DNA from 3 places in the Janthinobacterium sp. Mn2066 genome. Region 3 is predicted to be linked to each of the others. Evidence: predicted binding sites of a transcription regulator. Region 3 holds the regulator's gene; each other region holds the start of a gene.
The links. Region 3 encodes sigma-54, which starts transcription at its own class of promoters, with help from an activator protein. Its sites were predicted from a motif close to TGGCANGNAANCTGCTTT; they were not measured.
Positions count from the first base shown of each region.

Region 1 (5,910 bases), on a different contig from region 3:
GGCATGCCGGCGCGCCTGCTGAAAAAAACGGCCGCCGCAAGCGATGCGGCGGCTTCCTGACGCCTCAGCGCATGGTTCAGCTTTTGCGGCGGTTCAGGCATAAGCCCATCAATCCCAGGCCCAGCAAGGCCAGCGTGCCCGGTTCGGCCACCTGCACGGCGCGGGGAAAGATGGTGAGGTCCACGCTGTTGACCGTATTCAAGGTCAAGGTGTAGTTGCCGGCCACCAGGTTGTTGGTGAGGGCCGTGTACGTCCCGCCGCAAGCGGTGCCGATGCCGGTGCCCGTTGGCGCGCCGCAGGCGAGCGGATCATAGGTCAGCAGATTGCCGCTGGTGAGGGTATTGGCGGAAAAATTCATGTTCAGGTCGGCTGCATCGGCCAGTTCCGTGCCGCCCGTAATGCCGGAACCGGCGACGCCGTCCGGTGACCAGTTGAAGACGGTTTGGCCCAGCGCATTGGTAATCGTAAAGCTGACCGACATATTGGCGGTCGAAGACGATCCCGGGCCGGCCAGCGCATCGAGATAGACCTGCATGAAGGGCGCCGCCTGGAAATTGAACAGGATCGTGGCGCCGGGCGCGCCCACCACGAAATTGACGGACAGGCCCGTGTTCGAGCCATTGCGCCCGGACGCGTCGGCGCTGCCCGTATCGAATAAAAAGGCTTCGGCGACGTTGACCGTGTGGGTACTTGTCGCTCCCGGTGGAAATGGTGGAATTTGCGAGCTGACAATCTGTGCATCGCCGCGCGAATAGGCGGCGTTGCCCTGGCCTTGTTGCGTGAAATTGTTTTGTCCCTTGGTGACGGCGCCCAGCGCGGATTGCGGCGCATCGACAAAGCCATTGCCGCCCCGGATCACGCTGCTGCCATTGAGCGTGGCCGTCGAGCGTGAAATGTCGGTGTTGCCCGCGACGGAGATGACGCCGGTGGGATTGGTGATGGTGAGGCCAAAAATATTATTGTAGGAATAGCCGTAGGCGGAGGCTTGCGCGCCGCCGCTGGCGCTGGCCATGATGAGGCCACTGAGGGCGATGGGAAGCAGGGCGCGGGAAAGATAGCTCATGTGAAATCCTCGTCGAGTAAGTTGCTCAGGTGGCTGTTGCCGCCGTGGTGGGGGGGCTACCATGCTGAATGAGCAATTTTCTTGCCAGAAGATATTTGTTCTTTTAAATCAATGATTTACAAAATGCAAGGCTCCATTTCCCGGGTGCCCGGGCGTGCACATGTAAAGAATGCCGACAAGCCCCTGTTGATACGGAGCGTAGGCGAGGCGTGGTGCGTGCCCCGTCCCTGTTCCCTGGTGTTTTTCAAACGGTGATCTTGCGGCGGCGGGCATAGCACAGGCCCGCCAGGCCCAGGCCCAGCAAGGCGAGGGTGCCCGGTTCCGGCACGGCCAGCACCTTGACCAGGTCGACGCTTTCCACGGCATTCAGGGTCAGGGTATAGCTGCCGGCGAGCAGCGGATTGGTCAGTGCCGCATAAAAGCTGCCGCACGCCGTGCCCACGCCGGTGCCTGTGGGCGTGCCGCAGCCCATGGGATCATAGGTGGCCAAGTTGCCACGCGTCAGGAAATTGGTCGATAAATTGGTATTCAGGTCGGCGCCATCGGCCGTTTCCGTGCCCCCCATGATGCCGGAGCCGACCACGCCATCGGGCGCCCAGTTGAACATGGTGTTGCCGGCTGCATCGGTAATGGTGAAGGAAAACACCAGGTTGGCGGTGGAGGAAGAGCCTATGCCGATATCGCTGTTCAGGAAGACCTGCATGAACGGATGGGCCTGGAAATTGAAAGACAAGGTAGCGCTGGGTGAACCGACCACGAAGTTGACGGAGAATCCCGTATTCGAGCCGTTGCGGCCCGATGCGTCAGCCGAACCGGCGCTATCGAGGTGGGCTTCAGCCACGTTGACGGCTTGCGTACTGGCCGCGCCCGGAGGGAAGGAGGGAAACTGGGTGCTGACGATTTGCGAATCGCCGCGCGAATACGTGCCGCTCGCTCCCTGCTGCGTAAAATCGTTTTCTCCCTTGGTGACGGCACCCAGGGCTGCTTGTGGCGTATCGACGATGCCGGAACCGCCCTGGATGACGCTCGCGCCGTTCAAGGTGGCCGTGCCGCGCGAGATATTGCTGCTGCTGGCGACCGTGATGGAACCGGTGGGATTGGTGATGACCAGCCCAAAGATATTGTCGTAGGAATAGCCGTAGGCGCCTGCCTGGGCGTTGCCGGCGGCGCACAGCATGGCCAGCGCAGCTGCCGCCGGGAGAAGTTTGAGTTGAGCCAGTTTCATTTGGAATACCTCGTGGTGTTTGCTTGCCGTTTAAAAGAGTCTGAGCCCTGTCCTTGGGTGGGACAGCTGTCCATGCAGTCGCTAAAGCGGCTTTCATGCCAGTACTGCCAGTGCCTTGTAAATCAGGCACTTGGGTCGGTTTTATTGATTTTCAGCAGGTATGAAGCGCATGCCTGTAAAGAAAGCCGACGCGCATAAAAAAGGCGAGGAAGCCCTCGCCCGTCGCCCCGCGCAAGCTGCTGTCAGGCCGTGAGTTTGCGGCGGCTGGAATAGCACAGGCCGGCAAGACCGAGGCCCAGCAAGGCCAGGGTGCCTGGTTCTGGCATGGGCGCCACTTTCACCAGATCGACGCTTTCCACCGCGTTCAGGGTCAAGGTGTAGTTGCCGGCTACCAGGGTATTGGTCAGGGCCGCAAAGGTCCCGCCGCACGCCGTGCCCACGCCCGTTCCCGTGGGCGCGCCGCAGCCTGTCGGGTCATAGGTGAACAGATTGCCGCGGGTCAGGAAGTTGGTCGACAGATTGGTATTCAGGTTGGCGCCGTCGGCCGTTTCCGTACCACCCGTGATGCCGGAGCCGAGCAGGCCATCGGGCGCCCAGTTGAACACGGTGATGCCGGCCGCATTGGTGATGCTGAAAGTCACCACCAGGTTGGCCGTGGCCGATGAGCCGGGACCGACGTCGCCGTTCAGGAAGACTTGCATGAACGGGTTGGCCAGGAAATTGAAGGCCAGGGTGGCCGTCGGCGAACCGACCACGAAGTTGACGGAAAAGCCCGTGGTGGAACCATTGCGGCCCGAGGCGTCGGCCGTGCCGGGGCTGTCGAGATGCGCTTCGGCCACGTTGACCGCCTGCGTGGTCGTGGCGCCCGGCGGGAAGGGCGGGAACTGGGTGCTGACGATTTGCGCATCGCCGCGTGCGTAGGTGCCGTTCGGCCCCTGTTGCGTGAAGTCGTTCTCGCCCTTGGTGACGGCGCCCAGGGCCGCTTGCGGCGAGTCGAGTATGCCGGAACCGCCGTTGATGATGCTGGTGCCGTTCAAGGTGGAGGTACTGCGCGAGATATTGGTGGTGCTGGCCACCGTGACGATCCCCGTTGGATTGGTGATGGTCAGGCCGAAGATGTTGTCGTAGGAATAGCCGTAGGCGCCTGCCTGGGCGCTGCCGGCGGCGCACAGCATGGCCAGCGCCGCCGCTGCCGGAAGAAGTTTCAGTTGAGACAGTTTCATTTTGCTTACCTCATTCATCTGCTTGCTGGTGGAAGAAAGTCTGACCCGGATCCTGTGCGCAAATGCGCATGCGGGAGTTAAAGCGACTTCCATGCCAAGGCTTGCATGGCCTTGTAAATCAAGGACTTGAAGGAGGAATATTGATTTTAGGCAGGTATTGCGCACGACGCTGTAAGAAAAGCCGACGCGCTGTGGCAGGCTAGGACGTCAGCAGTGCGTGCATGCGCGCTTGCAAGCGTTGTGCGGGGGCATATTCGTGGAAGGCGGCTGCCAGCTGCCGCGCAGCGTGCCTGGCCCGGGCGCTGTCGAGCAGGCGGGTGGCGGCATGGCGCAGCGCCGCCTCGCGCAAGCGGTCGGCGCGCAGCAGCAGTCCGGCGCCGGCGTGGGCAATGGCGTGCATGTTCAGGAATTGATCGAGATTGCCGGCGATGCCGATCACGGGCACGCCCGCCGTCAGCGCTTGCTGGCTGGTGGGACTGCCGCCATTGCAGATGACCAGGCTGGCGCGCCGTGCGGCGGCGTCGCCGGGCAGGAAGGGCGCCACGAAAGCATTGGGCGGCACGGACGACAGCTCGATAGTGCCGGCGGTGGCGGCCAGCACCGTCACAGGCAGCGGCGCCAGCGCGCGCAGCACGCGCGGCAGCAGCTGCCCCTGGCCCGAGCTGCCCAGGGTGACGTAGACGATAGGGCGCCCGCTAGCCAGTTCAGGGTGCTGCCACCAGTCGGGTGCAACGAGCGGCGGCGCCCAGGTGATGGGGCCCAGGTAGCCATGGTTACCGGGCATGGCGTGTGGTGGAAACAGTTGCGGGATATCGGCGTACAGGGTCTGGTCGGCATCCGTGTAGATGCGGCGCAGGTCGCCGCCCAGCGAGGGCAGGCCATGGTGGCGGCGCACGCGGTTCAGCGGCACGGCGTGCGAGGCGAAGGCCAGCGGGCGTATCAGGCGGAACAAGGGATCAGCCAGCCAGATGGGAAGCACGCTCGTCAGTGGCAAGCTGGGCACCGTGTAATGCTGGCGCACATGGGGACTCCAATAGGCATTGCTGATGCTGATGTAGGGGATGTCCTGCAGGCGCGCACTGACCGAGAGCGACAGGCGGAAGTCGCCAATCACCAGATCCGGTTGCACTTCGGCCAGCAAACGCAGGTCATCGTCCACATACCGCAGCAAGGTGTTTTCCGTGTACACGGGCTGGCCTTTTGCCAGGGCGTGCAGGAACTGCGCGGAGGGGATGCTGGCGATGGACCAGCGCCGCAGGCGGGTCTCCTTGAAGCAGAAATCATAGCCAGCGGCGCACGCAAAATGCACTTCATACTGGTCTTCCGGCAAGGCTTGCGCCAGGCTCAATGGACGGCCAATATGGGCCAGGGTAACGGCTTCGGCGATAAACAGGATTTTTTTACGAGCCATCGGTGTCTATATCAGTGTCGATCTCGGTGTCCATGTTTTTTATGACTGCACTGAAAGTAAGACAGGGTATTGCGTGGCAGGTTCCCATTGGGCGGTTTTATTTTTTTCGGTGCAGTCGAGCGCCATGATTTTTTGTCATCGGGTACTGTCAAGGGCAAACGAAAGGAGCTGTCATGACCCATTTTCCTCAGCCTGCCCTGCGCGCGCACAGCACGCCCGAACCCGATATTCCGCCACCGCCGGAAGGTGATCCGCTCACGCCGCCACCGGAAAAGCCACCGCATATCGATCCGGTGCCGATCGAGGAGCCGACGCCGCCCCAGCCACCCGTGAAGATGGGCGCGGCCCCGATCCGCCCATCGTTTGCACACGCCATTTAAACAACAAAAAATGGCAATATTGTTGCCGAGTGGATACAAATTAAGTGCTAACTGTTGTGTGTCACGCGGCCGTCACGATTCTGTTCTTATAATGGGACACCATCATCACCCTTGTACAGGAGACCATCATGGGTAATTCCTTATATAACAAGATCTACCTGGGCCGCCGCCCCGCGTTTGCCGGCAAAAGCCTGATGGCGCTGGCGCTGGCTGGCGCCGTGGCAGGGTGCGGCCTGGCGTGGCTGTTGCTGCGTAGCGTGAAATAAGCGTTGCTTTAGCCATATTTCAGTGCGCCGCCTGCCCGGGCGGCGGCAACTGAATGGTCTTGCCTGTTGCCGATGTGCAGCGGGGCGCGTACCATGGGGGCCGAACACCTGGCCTTTTATGGAAAAGTAATGAAGAACGAGAAATTAACAACCGATGAATATGACGCGCTGGAGCAAGTTGCACGCGGCATCAAGACCGAGCGCCCCAGCGCCTGCGTCGCCCGCAACGCCAAGCGCCTGTCCGGCCTGAAGCTGCTCAGCTATGCCCGGGACGGCCGTCTGTCCATCACGGAAAAGGCGCAGCAACTGCTGTTTGTGCGCCGCTGCATCATGGGCTTGCGC
Region 1 covers NZ_JBMOUF010000004.1:35,945-41,854, reverse strand. The annotation lists gene ACL9RI_RS08685 (acyltransferase) at 1-60, shown strand, start outside; gene ACL9RI_RS08680 (EDSAP-1 family PEP-CTERM protein) at 77-1,063, opposite strand; gene ACL9RI_RS08675 (EDSAP-1 family PEP-CTERM protein) at 1,308-2,288, opposite strand; gene ACL9RI_RS08670 (EDSAP-1 family PEP-CTERM protein) at 2,531-3,511, opposite strand; gene ACL9RI_RS08665 (nucleotide disphospho-sugar-binding domain-containing protein) at 3,711-4,922, opposite strand; gene ACL9RI_RS08660 (hypothetical protein) at 5,096-5,302, shown strand; gene ACL9RI_RS08655 (hypothetical protein) at 5,431-5,568, shown strand; gene ACL9RI_RS08650 (hypothetical protein) at 5,698-5,910, shown strand, end outside.
Region 1: a site for sigma-54 is predicted at 2,372-2,389, ahead of ACL9RI_RS08675 (EDSAP-1 family PEP-CTERM protein). Genes of this name have one in related genera too.

Region 2 (5,910 bases), on a different contig from region 3:
CATCGAGCAAGTCAACCAGGCCATCACCGAAATGGACCAGGTTACCCAGCAGAACGCCGCCCTGGTGGAAGAAGCCTCGGCCGCTGCCGAAGCGATGCAGGACCAGGCCAGCGAACTGGCGCGCGTTGTCAGCGTGTTCCGCCTGAGCGAGGCGGCAGGCAGCGCCAGCCGCCTCCAGCACACGCCGGCCGTGCGGCAGGCGGCACCGGCAACGGTTGCCGCCCCGGCGCGTAAGACCCCGGCGCCGGCGCCGCTGTTATCGCCACAAACGCCCAGCGCCAAAGTGTTGAACAAGGTAAGCAACAGCGCCGATGGCGAGTGGGAAGAGTTTTAAGCTGCTTGCATCAAGACCCTGACGCATGCTGCAACATCCCCGCCACCAGGGCGTCGAACGCCACCTTGCAGCGGGGACTGTTGCGCAAGTCTTCATGCATGGTGATCCAGGTATCAAGCTGCATGGAAAACTGCTCAGGCAAGATGCGCAGCAAGGCTGGCGCGCGCTGCGCCAGCGGCGCCTGGCAGATGCCGATACCGGCGCCACTGCGTATCAGGGCCAGCTGCGCCAGGTCGCTGTCGGCCCGCAATGAAAATAATTCCCGCTTGAACCACGACACGGTCTTGGACGCGCTGCGGACATACGCCGTCACCTGGTCGTAGCCGATCACCGCATGCCGGGCCAGCGCCGCCATGCTGTCCGGCACACCATGCTGCGCCACATACCGCTCGCTGGCAAACAAGCCCAGTTCGATGCGGCCCACATGGCGCGCAATCAGCTGCTCCTGCTGCGGCGCCGTCATGCGCACGGCAATGTCCGCTTCCCGCTGCAACAGGTCCTGCACTTTGTTGCTGAGTGTCAGTTCCACCTTCAGGTCAGGATGACGTTCGCGCAAGGCGGCGATGATGTCCGGCAGCACTTCCACCCCCACCACCTCGCTGGCCGTGATGCGCACCACGCCGCGCACGCCATCGCCCTGGCTGGCCGCCGAGCGCTCGAGCGCCGCCGCCGTGCTGGCCATGGCCTCGGCATGCCCGCGCAAGGCCAGCGCCGCCTCGGTCGGCAGCAAGCCCGCCTGCGAGCGCGTAAATAACACCAGCTTGAGGGATTTTTCCAGCGCCGTGACATGCCGGCCTACGGTGGGCTGCGTGATGCCCAGGGCCCGCGCCGCGCCCGACAGCGAACCCTCGGTCAGCACGCCAAGAAAAGTATGGTACAGCTCCCAGGGAATAGTCGAGTTCATACAATAATGTATAGCTCCCCTGCCCTGCCAGTCAAATACAGATTGCTTGCCATAGCGAAAACAATGCTCTGGTTCGATTTTTGCTTAGGTTCAAGGTATATATCACCAGCAAGCAAGTAAACCATGCCGTCCAGACCACCCCTGTCCAAGCCCCTGCACAAGCTGCGCATCGTGGTGGTCAATACCATCAGCGCTGCCGGCCATGAGATGGATGCCGCCTTGCAAGCCCAGGCGCAGCGCGGCGCAGCCTTGCGCATCGGCTTGCTGGAAGCGGGCTACGACATCGTTGCTTCCTTGCCAGCCGATATCTACCTGCCGGAACGCATCGCGCAGCTGCAGCCCGACATGATCATCATCGACGCCGAATCGGATGCGCGCGATGTGCTGGAACACATCGTCATCGCCACCCGCGACGAGCGCCGCCCCATCGTGCTGTTTACCGAAGACGCGACCACCTCCAGCATGGATGCGGCGATGGCGGCCGGGGTGTCTGCCTACATCGTGGCCGGCCTGCAGAGCGAGCGCATCCAGCCGGTGCTGAACGTGGCGCTGGCGCGCTTCAGGCAAGAGCAAAAGCTGCTGGCGGAATTGTCGGATACCAAACACAAGCTGGCCGAACGCAAGGTGATCGAACGGGCCAAGGGTTTGCTGATGAGTCACCACCAGCTATCGGAAGAGCAGGCGTACCAAAAGCTGCGCAGCATGGCGATGAACAAGAAATTGAAGCTGGCGGAAATTGCCCAGCGAATACTGGACGTGGAAGATTTGCTCGGCAATTAAGCATCCAGACAGTGCAATGCACCGAAATGGTGCGCAATTAAATCAGGAGTGGTATGGCGGACAATATGAGCGCCTGGGTAGCAGGATCGGCCAGGCCGGAAAAACAAGTGCTCAGGATAGGCTTCCTGCCGCTCAGCGATTGCGGCTCGCTGGTGATGGCGTCGCTGCTGGGTTTTGATGAACAGTTTGGCATCAAGATCGAACTGAGCAAGGAAGCATCCTGGGCCAGCGTGCGCGACAAGCTGGGCACTGGCGAGCTTGACGCCGCGCACGTGCTGTACGGCCTTGTGTATGGCGTGCAGACGGGCATCGGCGGCCAGGCCCGCGAGATGGCGGTGCTGATGAATCTCAACCACAATGGCCAGGCGGTTACCCTGTCGAGCGCCCTGGCACAGCAGGGCGCCGTCGACGGGACCTCGCTGGCCCGCTTGATCCGCAGTGCGCCGCGCCCCTACACTTTTGCCCATACTTTTCCGACCGGCACGCACGCCATGTATCTGCATTACTGGCTGGCCGCGCACGGCATCGATCCGCTGCGCGAGGTGCGCATGGTCACCGTGCCGCCGCCGCAAATGGCCGACAACCTGCGCGCCGGGCGAATGGACGGTTATTGCGTGGGCGAACCGTGGGGCATGCAGGCCGTCCAGGACAAGATCGGCGTCACGGCGGCCGCCACGCAAGCAATCTGGCCCGACCATCCGGGCAAGGTGCTGGGCACGACGGCCGATTTTGCCGACAAGTATCCAAACACTTGCCGCGCCCTCATCGCCGCCGTGCTGGAAGCGGGCCGCTGGCTGGACGCTTCTGTTGAAAATAAACAAACCATGCTGGACACCATCAGCCAGCCGCACTATGTAAGAACCAGCCAGGTGTGGCAAGACCAGCATGGCTTGCAGTTCTATAACAGCGGCGCCGTCAACTTTCCCTATTTGTCGGATGGCATGTGGTTCATGACCCAGCACCGGCGCTGGGGCTTGCTGAAGGACGATCCCGACTACCTGGCCGTGGCCAGCAAGGTCAACCGCATAGCCCTGTACCGCCAGGCGGCGGACATGACGGCCACGCCGCTGCCGCCCGGCGTGCTGCGCAGCTCCACCCTGATCGATGGGGTGGTATGGGATGGCAGCGAACCCGAGCGCTACGCCGCCTCGTTCGCCATCCACAAATAAAGGAATCCATCATGCAACAAGGAAACGTGACACTGGTGGGCGCCGGTCCGGGCGATCCGGAATTGCTGACACTCAAAGCCGTCAAGGCGCTGCAGCAGGCGGACGTGGTCTTGATCGACGACCTGGTCAACCCGGCCATCCTGGCCCACGCGCCAGCCAGCGCCCGCGTGATCGAAGTAGGCAAGCGCGGCGGCTGCAAATCGACGCCGCAGGATTTCATCGAACGCCTGATGGTGGCCGAAGCCCAGGCCGGCCAGCGCGTCGTGCGCCTCAAGGGAGGCGACCCGTATCTGTTCGGCCGCGGCGGCGAAGAACGCGCCCACCTGATGGCGCAAGGCGTAGCGGTCGACGTCATCCCCGGCATCAGCAGCGGCCTGGCAGCACCCGCCAGCATCGGCGTGCCACTCACCCACCGCCGCTGGAGCCAGGGCGCCATCTTCGTCACGGGCCACGGCAAGGATGCCGCCTCCGAACCAAACTGGGCCGCCCTGGCGCAAAGCCGGCTGACCCTGGTCATCTACATGGGCGTAGCCCGCTGCGCACAGATCCAGGCTGGCTTACTGGCCGGCGGCATGGCGCCTGGCACCCCGGTCGCCGTGGTGCAATCAGCCAGCCGCAGCGACCAGCGCCAGCTGCTGACCACCGTGGGCGAACTGCCAGCGGCCCTGCTGGCCAGCGGGCTGGGCAGCCCCAGCATTATCGTGATTGGCGATGTGGTGCGGTGTGCGGATCAGTGGGAGGCTGAGGACTCCGACTCACTTATGCGCTACGGTCTGTGAACTTGTACTCACTATCGATGTCAAAACAAAGTAGCTTTCCTTGAAAGTACTGTTTCGCGAGTAATCTGACAGACAAATGCCGTAAGAAAAAATGAAATGTCACCCACAGGAGACATTTTGCTGCCTGATCTCATCAATGTTTCAGTCAGTTTTAGCGGGCAGATTACTCTTCACGCTGCTGGAGATATCTTACCCATCATATTGAATGGTCATGATATAACGGCCAGATTATGGCAACTGGCAGGAGCTTTTGATGGTTCAAAATTATCGGTAAAGATAAGCTCAAGCAGTACTATTTGGGGGGAAACAGAAGCGGTTGTACTGAGCGTTGAACACCCATACCTGAAGCGGCCGATGATACGGGAAATTTTGCTGATACCACAAGGTGGCTTGCTTTTATCCGTGATGCATAACGTTGAGTTTTATCTGAAGCAACCTTTTCGTGGTCAGGGAATCGGTGCTTTTTCCCTTGCAACGGAGGCAATTGCGGCATGGCAATTGGGGTTCACGAAAATCATGGCAAACGCGGCCAACCATCCAGATGTTGGCTGGATAGTGTGGCCAAAACTAGGGTACGATGCAATTATTGAGCCCGATATTTTGACAAGAATGAAAGCTGATCTTGATATCCGGGGTATCGACTATCACGCCGTGCAGCTACGTATTTCGGACTTGTGGGACAGTGGCCACTATGATTTATGGGAAAAGCATGGGTGCGGGTGTATTATGGAATTTGACGTATCCAGTGTGGACAGTTGGTCTATGCAGCGTATCGCCGAAGCCATAGAACATAAGGAATTGTGATGGCAACGATAAAGTATGGCAAAGGTAAGAACTTGAAGCCAACAACGCCGAAAGCGTTACTGGCAACACTCGTTGCGAACGCCGACACTGGTCGAGTTGAAATGCCTGACATCGCTGGTAGCCATAAAGATTCCAAGCTGCCTACATCTGCAACAATCGGTTTTGCTCAAACTAGCAGAAAAACAGCCTTGCTACCACTCAAAGAAGTCGCTCCTTTGAGCAAAATTGATGTAGTGCACGAGGCAAACGTGATCACCCGAGAAACAAGGCAAGTCCAAGTTACGATCAAGGCTCCCGACGTGCTCCGCTTCTTCTCAAACAGGACAAAGAAGCTTGTTTCTTATTAAGATTCATGTTCGACCGGTTTGCCTTGCAAACAAAAAAACTTCTATAGACGGCTGTGTGAGTTTATTCAAAACAGCTGCGCAGTCTTGATTCCCCCTTACTAACAGTCCGAAAAGCTCAATAGATAGATACAACACATGCGGCCCTGCTGCTGGCCGCACCACAATCGCGCATCCCCGCACCATCATCTGGCCTTTTTTCACGTCAATACCCTGCTCCACCGCACGCAGCCCCTGGCAGGCCGCGCAACCAGGCTGGCACGGCATTTGCTAGGAAGTAGATACGGATCAATGGCGATCCCCTGAACACAATGAGTGTCGGTCCAACGGCGGACTGGCAAGGACAACGGCGTCCGCCCGGCCTGGTTTTTTAACCTTGCCTGGCGGACGCTTTTTTGTTTTTAACGGGATACGAAAAATGGCCAGCAAAGCAAACAGCATCAATCTTTTTTCCCTGGGCACGCCGCAAATGCGGGCCTTCCACCTGACGTGGATGGCGTTCTTTGTCTGTTTCTTCGCGTGGTTCGCCTGCGCGCCGCTGATGCCGGTGATCAAGGGCGAGTTCCATCTGTCGATGGGGCAGATCGCCAATATCAATATCGCCGCCGTCGCCATCACGATCCTGGTGCGGCTACTGGTGGGGCCGCTGTGCGACCGCTACGGTCCGCGCAAGACTTATACGGGGCTGTTGCTGCTCGGTGCGATCCCCGTGCTGGGCGTGGCCCTGTCGCAAAGTTATGAAAGCTTTTTGATCTTCCGCCTCGGCATCGGTGCGGTGGGCGCCAGCTTTGTGATC
Region 2 covers NZ_JBMOUF010000014.1:9,950-15,859, reverse strand. The annotation lists gene ACL9RI_RS23650 (methyl-accepting chemotaxis protein) at 1-334, shown strand, start outside; gene ACL9RI_RS23645 (LysR family transcriptional regulator) at 345-1,238, opposite strand; gene ACL9RI_RS23640 (ANTAR domain-containing response regulator) at 1,362-2,018, shown strand; gene ACL9RI_RS23635 (CmpA/NrtA family ABC transporter substrate-binding protein) at 2,072-3,187, shown strand; gene cobA (uroporphyrinogen-III C-methyltransferase) at 3,199-3,966, shown strand; gene ACL9RI_RS23625 (hypothetical protein) at 4,084-4,770, shown strand; gene ACL9RI_RS23620 (hypothetical protein) at 4,770-5,117, shown strand; gene ACL9RI_RS23615 (MFS transporter) at 5,533-5,910, shown strand, end outside.
Region 2: a site for sigma-54 is predicted at 1,308-1,325, ahead of ACL9RI_RS23640 (ANTAR domain-containing response regulator). Genes of this name have one in related genera too.

Region 3 (5,910 bases):
ATGGCGTGGCCGTGCCGCATGGCCGGGTCAAGGGCAGCAAGACCCTGAAAGCGCCGCTGGGCGCCTTCGTGCGCCTGGCCGAACCGATTCCGTTCGAGTCGCCGGATGGCAAGCCCGTCAATCTGTTGTTTTTCCTGCTGATTCCAGATCATGTAACGCAGCAACATCTGGAAATCCTGTCGGAAATTGCTGAAATGTTTTCCGACGACGCCTTCCGTACGGCCCTGGCCACCGATCCCGATCCGAAATCGGTACATCAGCGCATCATCAATTGGCAACCCAGCTTGCAGGCGGCGGGTTAAACTTCAGGTATTCCTCCACTCCTGAAGAAGACCGCCATGTTGCAAACGCCGCTGACGATACAACGCCTGTACGACGATAATCGTGAAAGCCTGCAACTGGGCTGGTTCGCCGGCTTCCCTGGCGGCGAACGCCTGATCTCCGGCGATGTCTCTTCCGCGGCCGACCAGGTCGGCCACTTGAACCTGATCCACCCGGGCCGCATCCAGGTGTTCGGCCACCAGGAAATCAATTATTACCAGCGCCTCAAGGTCAATACACGCACCCACGTGATCGGTGAACTGATCGCTGGCGGCCCGCCGGCGCTGATCATCGCGCAAGGCCTCGAAACACCGCCCGACATCCTCGCCATTTGCGACGAGCAAAATATCCCCTTGTTTTCGACCCCGCTGCCGGCCGCGCAAGTGATCGACTTCCTGCGCGTCTACCTGTCGAAAAAGCTGGCGCAGCGCATCATCATGCATGGCGTCTTCATGGACGTGCTGGGCGTGGGCGTGCTGATCACGGGCGACTCGGGCCTGGGCAAGAGCGAACTGGGCCTGGAGCTGATCTCGCGCAGCCACGGCCTGGTGGCCGACGACGCCGTCGAATTCTCGCGCATCGCGCCGAACATGATCGAAGGACGCTGCCCGCCGCTGCTGCAAAACCTGCTGGAGGTGCGGGGCCTGGGCTTGCTCGACATCAAGGCCATCTTTGGCGAAACGGCCGTGCGCCGCAAGATGCGCTTGAAACTGATCGTGCACCTGGTGCGCCGCAATGCGCTGGAAGAAGAAGTCGAACGCCTGCCCTTCCTGTTCCCCACCGAAGACGTGCTGGGCCTGCCCATCCGCAAGGTCGTGATCCCCGTCGCCGCCGGCCGCAACATCGCCGTGCTGCTGGAAGCGGCCGTGCGCAACACCATCCTGCAACTGCGGGGGATTGATACCTTGCAGGAATTTATGGAGCGGCAGAGATTAGCAATGAGCGGGGATTAAATACTGGGGTCTGTTCTTTTAGAATCGAAATGTGTCCCATTGGGACACATTTCCCCGGCGGGTCAGACCCCAAATTGAGTCGCTGGCCAGCTTGCCCTCAACCATAAGATCTGATGCAAACAATGCCGTACTCAAGTTGCAATAATTTGTAAAGATAGTGGCAGCAAGGGCATGGAAGCGATCTTTATTGTATGATCGGCCCTATGCATATCGTCCTTATCACCGGAATATCCGGCTCCGGTAAATCTGTCGCACTCAATGTGCTGGAAGATGCCGGCTATTATTGCGTCGACAACCTGCCGCCCGCCCTGCTGCCCAGCCTGGTACAAACCCTGCTCGATGAAGGCACGCCGCAACTGGCCGTGGCCGTCGATGCGCGCAGCGCCGAATCGCTGGTCAGCCTGCCGCATAATGTGGCCCTGCTGCGCGACCAGGGACATGATGTCAAGGTCATGTTCCTGACGGCCACCACGCATGCCCTGGTGGCGCGCTTTTCTGAAACGCGGCGCAGCCATCCGCTGTCGCACGAATTGCGCCCCAACCAGAATCCGGCCAGCCGCCGCACCTTGATCGAATGCATTTCGGAAGAGCGCGAACGCCTGTCGGCCATCGAACAGCTCGGTCACCTGATCGATACGTCCGAATTGAGCGCGAACAAGCTGCGCGCCTGGATCAAGGATATCGTCGCTTCCGAACGCGCGCCGCTGACCCTGTTTTTCGAATCGTTTGCCTTCAAGCTGGGCGTGCCGCTCGACGCCGATTTCGTCTTCGACGTGCGGGCCTTGCCCAATCCCTATTATGACCTGAGCCTGCGCCCGCTCGATGGCCGCGATGGACCCGTGATCGCCTTCCTCGACGCCCAGCCCAGCGCGATTGAATTGCTGGGCGACATACGCGCCTTTATCGAAAAGTGGTTGCCGTCCTTCAAGTCCGACAACCGCAGCTACCTGACCGTGGCCCTCGGTTGCACAGGGGGACAACACCGTTCCGTCTACATGGCAGAGCGTCTGGCGCAGTATTTCAGTGCGAGTGAACGGGTGGTATTGCGTCATCGGGAACGCACCTGAGAAATAAATAAACGCAAAAAACAGGCGCAAAAAAGGGCGCATATGCGCCCTTAGTTTTGATCACAACGGTGGGAAGCGGCTGGCCTTACACGGCGATAGCGGCTTCTTCTGTGTTGTCTGGCAGATGCTTGATCGCCTCTTTACCGTGCCCTTGCACTTTGGTTTTGTATTTCATCACCTGCCGGTCCAGCTTGTCGATCAGGGTATCGATGGCGGCGTACAGGTCTTGCGCCAGGCTTTCCACATACACGGTCTTGCCGCTCAGACGCAAATTGACTTCGGCCTTTTGACGTTTTGCTTTCTCTTTGAGGTTGTCGACGGTCAGAATCACGGCAATATCGATAACTTGATCGAAATGACGTTTCACACGCTCCAGTTTCGTTTGTACGTATTCACGGATGGCTGGTGTCACTTCAAGATGATGTCCGCTGATGGTGAGATTCATACACACTCCTAAAGATGATCAGGTTCGTGCGGAGTCCATCGTATCCGACCCGTAGAGGAACCGAAAAAACTACAAAGACTTACGCAGGCTCACTGGCGGAATTTTCAACGCTTCCCGGTATTTGGCAACAGTACGTCGCGCAATCACCATGCCCTGTTCCCCCAGCATGTCCGCAATCTTACTGTCGGATAAAGGATTTTTTGTGTCTTCTGCTCCTGTCAGTTGCACGATCAGTGCCCGTATCGCCGTTGACGATGCCTCGCCCCCCGCTTCGGTGGCGACATGGCTACCAAAAAAATATTTCAACTCAAACATGCCATGCGGGGTCAGCATGTACTTTTGGGTTGTTACCCGCGAGATAGTACTCTCGTGTAAACCCAGTGTATCAGCTATTTCGCGGAGCACAAGGGGGCGCATGGCGACGGCGCCGTGCGAGAAAAAATTCTTTTGTCGTTCTACTATCGCTTGCGCCACGCGCAGTATCGTATCGAAACGCTGGCGCATATTCTTGATCAGCCACTTGGCTTCCTGCAACTGTACGCCCATCGCGCCCTCGCCCTTGCCCTGCTTGAGCAGGTTCGCATACATGGCGTTGACCCGCAGGCGCGGCATGACATCGTTGTTCAAAGTCACTTGCCAGCCATTGCGGCCGCGCTTGACCACCACGTCCGGCACCACATAATCAGACACGTCGGAGGCAAACACGGCGCCCGGATGCGGGTTGCACTGGCGAATCACTGCTTGTGCTTCACGCAAGTCTTCCTCGTCGCAATTGAGGGCTTTTTTCAGTTTGTTGAAGTCGCGCTGGGCAAACCAGGCCAGGTGTTTTTCGACGATGGCCAAGGCCATGCGTCTTGTTACCAGGGCAATATTTGGCAGGCGGCGGATTTGCAGGGCCAGGCATTCGGCGGCATTGCGCGCCCCCACGCCCGGCGGATCGAAACTTTGCAGCAGCACCAGGGCCGTGCGCAGCTCATCGGCGTCGATGTCGAGCTCTTCCGGCAGGCGCGCCAGGATATCGTCGAGCGACTCGTCCAGGTAGCCATTGTCGTCGAGCGCGTCGATGATCAGCTCAACCAGCGCGCGGTCGCGCAATTCCAGCACCGTCACGCGCATCTGTTCCATCAGGTGCTCGCGCAAGGTGCAGTGATGGGCTTCGAGTTGCGGACGCGCATCGTCGTCCTCGGGCGCCCTGCCCCGGCTCGCTTCGCTCCAGTCACTGTCGCCCGTGTCCGGCGCCGCCGTGGCTTCGCCCGCATCGCCCTCATAGCCATCGGCCTCGGCCGGCGCTGCCGGTGTTTCCTGGCTCGGTGGCTGGGGCGGCGCTTCGGCCGGCGCGGCGGTGGAGCTCAAGGCGCCGTCGGACAGCAGGCGCAGCGAACGATCGAGCGGATCGTCGAGACGCTCAAGCAGCGGGTTATCCGTCAGCAGTTGTTCCAGCTCTTGGTGCAATTCCAGTGTGGACAGTTGCAACAGGCGTATCGATTGTTGCAACTGCGGCGTCAATGCCAAGTGCTGCGAAGTGCGCAGCTGCAATGATTGTTTCATTGGCTCACATACGGAAGTGTTCGCCCAGATAGACCCGGCGTACCGACTCGTTGGCGATGATGTCATCGGGACGTCCCGACGCCAGCACCGAACCCTGGTTGATGATGTAGGCGCGGTCGCAAATACCCAGCGTTTCGCGCACATTATGATCGGTGATCAGCACGCCGATATTGCGCTCCTTCAAGAAACGCACGATGCGCTGGATCTCGATCACGGCGATCGGGTCGACGCCGGCAAACGGTTCGTCGAGCAGCACGAAGCGGGGATCGGTGGCCAGCGCGCGGGCAATTTCCACCCGGCGGCGCTCGCCACCGGATAGTGACAGGGCCGGGTTTTCGCGCAGCTTTTCAATCTGCAAGTCGGCCAGCAAGGTATTCAGGCGTTCTTCGATTTCCGCCTTTTTCAAGGGACGGCCTTCGACGGTCTGGATTTCCAGCACGGCGCGGATATTGTCTTCCACCGTCAGCTTGCGGAACACCGACGCTTCCTGCGGCAGATACGACAAGCCCATCTGCGCGCGGCGATGAATCGGCAGGCTGGAAATGTCCACGCCGCTGATATCGATGGTGCCGCCGTCCGACGGCACCAGGCCGACGATCATATAGAACGAGGTGGTCTTGCCGGCGCCGTTGGGGCCCAGCAAGCCGACCACTTCGCCGCATTCGACTTGCAGCGAGACATCATGCACGACCTGGCGCTTGCCATAGGTTTTTTGCAGCCCTTTCACGATCAGGGTGCTGCCGCAGCGTATATTTTCCATTATTTCTTTCCTGGCGCAGGCGTGGCCGGGGCCGATGCCGCCGGCGTAGACGCAGCAGGCGCCTTGTTTTTCGGCTGGATCACCATGCGCACGCTACCGCCGCCCGGCGTGTTATTGCCACTCTCCGTATTTTCCATCTGGAATTCTTCTTTGCGGCTGTCATAAGAAATGAAGGCGCCGTTGACGACGTCGGTCGGCTTCGTGCCTTCCAGGCGCGTCAGCTTGGCTTTCGAGAACAGCTTCACCACTTCCGTCTTGTTATTGTATTCCACGCGTTCGGCCTCGCCCTCCACCCACAAATCGCCTTCGCCATCGCGCTTCTGGCGGAAGGTGGCCAGCTTGCCCGCTTCCGCCCAGAAAATGATGAATTGGTAGCCCTGCGCATCTTCCGTGATCTGGGCGCGGCCTGCTTTCATGGTCAGGGTGCCCTTGACCAGCACCACATTGCCCGTCAGGGTGCGCACCTGCTTGACATCATCCACGTGGCCACGCTCGGCGGTGATCACGGCTTCCTTTTCGGAATCGGCCTTTTCGGCACGCGCCGCACCGATCAGACCCAGCGAACATACGGTCGACAACAAGGTCAACAGCAAGATTTTTTTCATTTTATGATTTCCTTATTTGCATACTGTCATTTTGCTGCCGCGCCCTTGCGCGGCGCTGGCGGATAGACGATGCGCAGGTTCTGCTCCACGTCCACCACGCCGGTCGCGTTATTGGCCTTCATGCCCACGCCCGTGACATGTGAAGTTCCCAGCAGCATATCGACCGGCACGGCCGTTTCCATCCGTTCCTCATCGGGAAAGACCGTCAAGG
Region 3 covers NZ_JBMOUF010000006.1:180,531-186,440, forward strand. The annotation lists gene ACL9RI_RS13340 (PTS sugar transporter subunit IIA) at 1-302, shown strand, start outside; gene hprK (HPr(Ser) kinase/phosphatase) at 339-1,274, shown strand; gene rapZ (RNase adapter RapZ) at 1,478-2,341, shown strand; gene hpf (ribosome hibernation-promoting factor, HPF/YfiA family) at 2,427-2,786, opposite strand; gene ACL9RI_RS13360 (RNA polymerase factor sigma-54) at 2,856-4,334, opposite strand; gene lptB (LPS export ABC transporter ATP-binding protein) at 4,339-5,094, opposite strand; gene lptA (lipopolysaccharide transport periplasmic protein LptA) at 5,094-5,699, opposite strand; gene lptC (LPS export ABC transporter periplasmic protein LptC) at 5,726-5,910, opposite strand, start outside.